3 regions of the Corynebacterium nasicanis genome follow, and region 3 is predicted to be linked to each of the others. Evidence: predicted binding sites of a transcription regulator. Region 3 holds the regulator's gene; each other region holds the start of a gene.
What was found. Region 3 encodes LexA, which represses DNA repair genes until DNA is damaged. Its sites were predicted from a motif close to CGAACANNTGTTCG; they were not measured.
Positions count from the first base shown of each region.

Region 1 (2,263 bases), 590 kb from region 3:
GCAGCCGATCACCTGGATCACCACGGCGCTGGCCGGCGTCGTGCCCTTCCTCTCCTTCTTCGTGGAGGCCAACCGCCGCCGCGAGGTCAAGGAGAAGTTCCAGCTGGCCTGATGCGCTTATCGACGCCGAACGGGGCCCCGCCTGGCAGCGGAGCCCCGTTTTTTCGCGCCTAGTCGAAGACGACCGTGCGGTTGCCGTACACGAGGACCCGGTCCTCGAGGTGGTAGCGCAGGCCGCGGGCCAGGACCGACTTCTCGGCGTCGCGGCCCAGCCGCTGCATCTCCTCCGGGGTGTCCTTGTGGGTGACGCGGATGACGTCCTGCTCGATGATGGGGCCGTCGTCGAGATCCGAGGTGGCGAAGTGGCAGGTCGCGCCGATGAGCTTCACGCCGCGCTTGTGCGCCTGGTGGTAGGGGCGCGCGCCCATGAACGAGGGCAGGAAGCTGTGGTGGATGTTGAGGACGCGCCCCGCCCACATCTCGCAGAAGTCCGGCGGCAGGATCTGCATGAAGCGGGCCATGACGATGGCGTCGGGCTCGTAGGAGTTGACAATCTCCCCGACTTCCTCAAAAGCCCGCCGCTTGCCGACGGCGTCCTTGGGGAACGGCACGTGGTAGAAAGGCACGCCGTGGTTGTCGGCGATGTAGGCGAGGTTGTCGTGGTTACCGACGACCGCCACCACCTCCATCGGGTAATCGTTCTCCGCGACACGGCCCAGCAGATCGTGCAGGCAGTGCCCCTCCCGGGAGACGAGGATGACCACCTTCTTCAGGTCCGCGGTGTCCCGCAGCCGCCACTGCGCCTTGGGCCCGAACTCCTCCGCAACCGGGGCGAACTTCTCGCGCAGCTCATCGATGCCCATGTCGACCGAATCCGCCCTGATCGCCTGGCGGGTGAAGAACCAGTTGTTCTCGGGGTCCGTGAAGTACGCGGCCTCCGTGATCCAGCCACCCTGCTCCGCCAGGAAGGTCGACAGCCGGGCGACGATGCCGGTCGTGTCGGGGCAGCCGAGGGTGAGCACGTACTGACGCTCGGTCGTGGGACCGGAGGGGCGGTTGCGGGGATCATCAATGTTGTGCGGGGTCATTCGTCGGATAGTAGCCCACCGGGAAACGGGGTGTTTCAGGTGCAGGGGTTGACAAGGAAAGTAGATGGTGTAAGGTCGAACATGTAAGCGAACTACGGGGGTGGGGAACATGACGAAGACACAGCTGGCGGGCCTGATCGACCGAATCGAATCGGCGCTGACGGAGCTCTCCTCCGCCATGGCTTTCCCCGACTCGATCAGCTTCGCGGAGGTCCAGGAGGAGTTCATCCGCTTGGAGAAGGTTGTGGAGCTCAAGAGCTTTGCCGACGCCGCCTTCGCCTACGCAGCCGACAAGGCCGAGGCCGGGCGTCTCGTGGGGGCCGTCCACGCGACCGAGTTCCTCACCCGCCGGCTCGGCCTGTCGAAGGCCGAGGCACGGTCCCGGCTCGAGCGGGGGCACGCCCTGTTCAGCCCTCCCGAGCCGGAACCGATGCCGGAACCGGAACCCGAACCGGCAGAGACCGCCGAGCAGCGCCGCGCCCGTGAGGAGGAGCTGGCCCGCGTCCGCCGCGCCGAGGAGGAGAGGCAGCGCCGCGCCCGGGAAGCACAGGAAAAAGCGCGCGAAGAGGCCCAGAAGGCGGCGGCCAACGCCGACAAGCAGCGGATGATCCACCGCGAGCTGGAGCACCTCAATAAGCACGCCTCCTTAAGTCGGGAGGAACTCCTGGCCGAGGCACTGGTCGAGGGGCGGCACCGCTCACTCGAGGACCTGCGTGTGTGGCTCCGGGAGAAGATCCGCCAGGCCAACAAGGCCGGCCGGAGGCCGGACGGCAGCCGCGACCCCTTCGCGGCCCTGCGGAAGCGGAAGGTGATCGTCGGGCCGCAGGATTCCGACGGCGGGGCCCGGGTCTCGATGTACCTGGCCGGGGCGGAGCTGGCGAAGCTCAAGGCGGCGCTGGCCCCCGGGCGCGCGCCCGGCTCGAACACCCCGGTACCGCCGGAGGAGGACAAGCGGACCATGGCCGCCCGGATGGCCGACCAGTTCTCCGCGATCCTCGACCATTTTCTCGCCGCCGGGCCCGGCTCCGCCGCACGCCAGGGGGTCGGCTCCGTGGTGGTGTCCTTCACCGCCGAGGAGCTGGAGAGCCTCTCCCCCACCGACCGCTTCCCCAGCAACACCGGGGACATGCTCAGCACCGCCGACATCCTCCGCCTGGGAGCCGCACAGTACGACC
Region 1 is NZ_JBHSQE010000001.1:692,895-695,157, forward strand. Features, by position in the region: gene ACFPUZ_RS03380 (DUF3817 domain-containing protein) at 1-112, shown strand, start outside; gene purU (formyltetrahydrofolate deformylase) at 171-1,088, opposite strand; gene ACFPUZ_RS03390 (HNH endonuclease signature motif containing protein) at 1,198-2,263, shown strand, end outside.
Region 1: the regulator LexA is predicted to act here: its motif matches at 1,165-1,178, upstream of ACFPUZ_RS03390 (HNH endonuclease signature motif containing protein).

Region 2 (2,263 bases), 150 kb from region 3:
GAGGAGGTCCATGACTCTCCACCTGGGAAGCGGAAGCGCAGGAGGGAGGGGTCGATGGAGTCGGGGACGATCGTCATCTCTCCGTTGGCGATCATCGTGTGATGGGTCGAGCACAGCGGAATGAGGTTGTCCAGGTCCGTGGCGCCGCCGGACGCCCAGTCGAGGATGTGGTGGAACTCCAACCAACGGGTGTGATTGCACCCCGGGGTGGCGCAGCGGTGGCGCCAGCGGGTGAGCAGGACCTTCGCCTGCGCGCCGTTGACCAGGCGGGACGCTCGCCCGAGGTTGAGGATGCGTCCGCCCCGGCCCCGGATCTGAACGGAGAGGAAACCGTTGATGATGCTGCGCAGGAGGTCCTTGCCTTCCGCGGCCGGCTGGGCGGGCAGCAGGGCGGTGTCATCGGTGTCGACGATGATGTTGACCTGGGCGCCGGGGGCCAGGGTCTTGGCCACCGGGTTGGTGCGCGCCAGCCGGATGAGGCTGAGGAAGGAGCCGAGGAGGCCGCTGGCGGTGGGCGCTCCGAAGCGGGTGGTGGAGGAGCTTTCTGGGTCCTCCTGCTCGGCGGACGCCAGCTCCGCAGCCTTGAGGGCGGCGAGAACCTCGGCCCCGTTCTCGGGGTCGAAGCTGCCCCAGAGCTTGACGTGCCCGGTGTCGGGGCAGACCGTGACGGAGAGGCGGTTCGGTGACTTGGGCGTGGTGCCGCCGACCTTCGGCTGCCCGGCGAGGAGCGCCTCCAGTTCGGTGACGGTGTGGGTCCGGGCCAGTTCAACGAGTGCGTATTCGTTATCGGCCGTCAGGTACTTGAGCAGGAGGCGCACCTTGGAGTAGCTGACGTCGCCGCGGAGGGAGGCCTCCGTGAGGAGCGGGAAGGCGCGCAATCGACGGCCCACGCTGAGGTACTCCTGGGCCGATCGCGCGGACATCCCCTGCGTGCGGACCACCCAGGAGGCGGTGGTGGGTGCTCCCTGCGTGCGGGCGAGGCCGCGGGCATCGAACTCCGCGATGGACGTGATGAACTGGGCCTTGTGGCGGGTGAAGGACTGGTTGGCGGTGGTGATGGAGTCGCGCAGGTCGTGGTCGTCGAGTGTGCTGAGGTTGATGGTCGTGGCCAGCATGATTCCCCCCGGGAATTGTCGAATTGCTGTTCGATCAACCCAAACATAGCACGCCCGTTCGACATGCGCCAGGGGTGCCCGAGAAGCGCGCACGTGCGCGCTTGTCGGGCTACTGCAGCAGCGGGTTGTACAGCAGGGAGTTGCGCTGCGCCGAACACTCGGTGGCGATCTTGATGTCCTGCGCGATGAGGCCCTCGTCGCGGAGCCGGTACATGGCGGAGACCATCCGGTCGCGGACGTTGTCCGGGGACAGTGTGTTGACGAAGATCTTGGTGCCACCCTCGAATCCGGCGAGCGTCGATACGCGCCACTTGATGTTCACCCGCCACGGCATCGGCAGGTCGAGATCGACGGGGCGGTGGTGCCACTCCTCGTTGACGGGCACGTCCGCTCCGGTGGCCGCGTGGCAGGCGTGGATGAGATCGCTCATGCCGCGGATCTCGTCGTTGGACTGCAGCCACGGCTCCGGGACGGCGGAGCGGGAGTAGATCGTCAGGGTGGGGTAGCGGTGGCCGAACCCGGCGTGGACCACGGCGTGCTCGTTCTCCGCGATGATGAGGTTGCGGTATCCGGCGTAGTCCACGCCCCACTCGTTGTAGATGTTGTGGTTCGTGCGCAGTCGCGCGATCTCCAGCTCGGACTGGACGGAGCGGGCGTCGATGGCCACCAGCTGCTTGTGCAGATGATCGAAGGAGGCGCCGGCCGGGGCCAGCCAGTTCTGGAAGGCGGCCACGTAGGGGGCGTAGCGGTTGCGTTGGTACAGGTCGTCGATGCCGTCGATGGTGAACAGCGTGAAGGCGAAATGCTCCTCGGGGGTCAGTGTGCCGGAGGAGGCGAGCTGGTTGTCGTGGGTGGCGTCGTCGGTGAAGTGGCGCCGCGCGATGATGACGTCGTGTCCGCCGCCGAAGTAAGCGGGCGCGTAGGTGAGCAGCTCCTCCACCGGCACATCCGCCGATTTGCCCCCGGCGGTGAGTCGCGTGCGCACGATGTCGAGGACGTGCTCCAGGCCCTCCGGATCGCTCAGGTAGGTCTCCATGCGGGCCACGGTCTCGGGGTCCATGACGTAGCCGTAGTTCTTCACCCAGTAGTCGTAGGAGATGATCTCGAAGAGATTGGGCACGCGGCGGAACTCGGGCACGGTGTCGTCG
Region 2 is NZ_JBHSQE010000001.1:251,560-253,822, reverse strand. Features, by position in the region: gene ACFPUZ_RS01290 (HNH endonuclease signature motif containing protein) at 1-1,115, opposite strand, end outside; gene ACFPUZ_RS01285 (DUF4921 family protein) at 1,225-2,263, opposite strand, start outside.
Region 2: the regulator LexA is predicted to act here: its motif matches at 1,135-1,148, upstream of ACFPUZ_RS01290 (HNH endonuclease signature motif containing protein).

Region 3 (2,263 bases):
TTGATGACGAGCAGGACGGCCTTTTCGATGGTGGTGAAGCGACCCTCGCACGCGGTGCATTCGCGGCGGCGCCGGATCGACGCCCCCGCGTCGACAATGCGCGAATCAATGACCCGGGAGTGATCGTGGTGGCAGAACGGGCAGTACACGGTGGACCGTCAACACCTTTCTTAAGGACCGTTGGACAGGGCACGAGCTGGACCCATGATCATACCCGCGGGGAACTCCCCCTAACGTGCCTGTCCGACGGCCGCCGGTGGGGTGTGCTCCGTCCATTGCCCCCCGTCGCCGGTGTCCCCGAGAATGGCGGCGCCGATGAGCGCGCTGCCGAACAGAGCGCCGACCAGGTAGGTCGTCCAGGTGTCCCGGCGGCGGACTCCCCGCTCCCGCCACGTGACCTGCGCGCTGGAGGAATGCGGAGCCACAGCTCGTTGCTGCGTTCGATCCAGCGGGCGCAGAGTTCGAACACCCCGCTCCCGAGCGGTACCCTCGACGAAGCCGGAGGGCTCCCAGACGGCGGCCGTAGGAACACGGAGGACATCACCGTCGAGCGCGCGTCCACCAGGTCGGGAGTCATTGAGGAAGATGGTCATGTCAGTTCCTTTCATCGGTTGTCCCGAGACTATCGGGCGACCCCGACACTCTCGAACACTCACGTCGTTCAGATGTTCGATGTAGATGCTATGTTCGATTTATAGCACTCGTTCGAAACTTTGTCCACACGCCGACGCCCACAGTCGAACATCCGTACCAGATCGTGGTAGACATGTAGCAGGTGAACGGCACACTGGATCCACGACCGTTCGATCCCGCCCCTCCGAACCCGCCCCGCCGCCGAACCTGAAGCCCCGAGAAGGAGCCCACGACCATGACATCCACCACTCCCAGCCCGACGGGCAAGCCGGACCCGTCGACACTGTCCGACCGGCAGCGCCGCATCCTGGAGGTCATCCGGGATGCCGTGGTGCTGCGCGGCTACCCGCCGAGCATCCGCGAAATCGGTGACGCTGCCGGCCTGCAGTCCACCTCCTCGGTGGCCTACCAGCTCAAGCAGCTGGAGAAGAAGGGCTTCCTGCGCCGCGATCCGAACAAGCCCCGCGCCGTCGACGTGCGCACGCTGCCCTCGACCGATTCCGCCCGCAAGCCCGGCCGCAAGGCCTCCCCCAAGCCCTCCGCCGCCCCCGAGGACGCCAGCCCGGCGAACTTCATTCCCGTGCTTGGCCGCATAGCTGCCGGGTCCCCCCTGCTGGCGGAGCAGACCGTGGAGGACTACTACCCGCTGCCCGCCGACCTGGTGGGCGACGGCGAACTCTTCATGCTGCAGATCGACGGCGAATCGATGCGGGATGCCGGCATTCTTCACGGGGACTGGGTCGTGGTTCGCTCGCAGCCGGTGGCGGAGCAGGGCGAATTCGTCGCCGCGCTCATTGATGGCGAAGCGACGGCGAAGGAGTTCCACAAGGACTCGACCGGCGTCTGGCTCCTCCCGCACAACGAGGACTTCTCCCCCATTCCGGGCGACAAGGCGGAGATCATGGGCAAGATCGTCTCGGTGTTCCGGAAGCTCTGAGCGGGGAAACGCCACCCCCGGCAGATCGGGCACGGGAGGACCCCAAGAGCCACACCTTCCCACCCGAACGGGCATGTCACGGGCCCGGCCAGCCCGACCTGCCCGCAGACTGCCCGCTCCGCACCGCCCCCGTTGTCCCAGTACACCGGTGGAACATCTGACCTGTGACCGTGTTTTTTGCGACAATGTCAGAAACGGACACTCCCTGATGTCCGATTCGGTCAGGCACGGTGCCAGAGGAGACTTCATGTACGCAGAGGAGCGGAGGCGACAGATCGCCTCCCTGACCGCCGTGGAGGGGCGGGTCAACGTCACCGAGCTGGCACACCGCTTCGAGGTCACGGCCGAGACCATCCGCCGCGACCTGGCCGTGCTCGACCGGGAAGGGGTCGTCCACCGCGTCCACGGCGGCGCGGTGGCCAGCCAGACCTTCCAGACGACCGAGTTCTCCCTCGACGCCCGTTTCCGTTCGGCCCCCACCGCGAAGTCCGCGATTGCGCGGGCCGCCCTGCGCTACCTCCCTGAGCCGCGGGGTGGGCTGTTTCTCGACTCGGGCACGACGATCGGCACGCTGGCGGATCTCATCGCGGAGCAGCCGAATGCGTCCCAGTGGTCCATCGTGACCAACAGCCTGCCGATCTCCCTCAACCTCGCCACGCGCGGCCTCAACGAGGTCCAGTTGCTGGGCGGTTC
Region 3 is NZ_JBHSQE010000001.1:103,139-105,401, forward strand. Features, by position in the region: gene nrdR (transcriptional regulator NrdR) at 1-149, opposite strand, end outside; gene ACFPUZ_RS00535 (hypothetical protein) at 231-593, opposite strand; gene lexA (transcriptional repressor LexA) at 869-1,570, shown strand; gene ACFPUZ_RS00545 (DeoR/GlpR family DNA-binding transcription regulator) at 1,818-2,263, shown strand, end outside.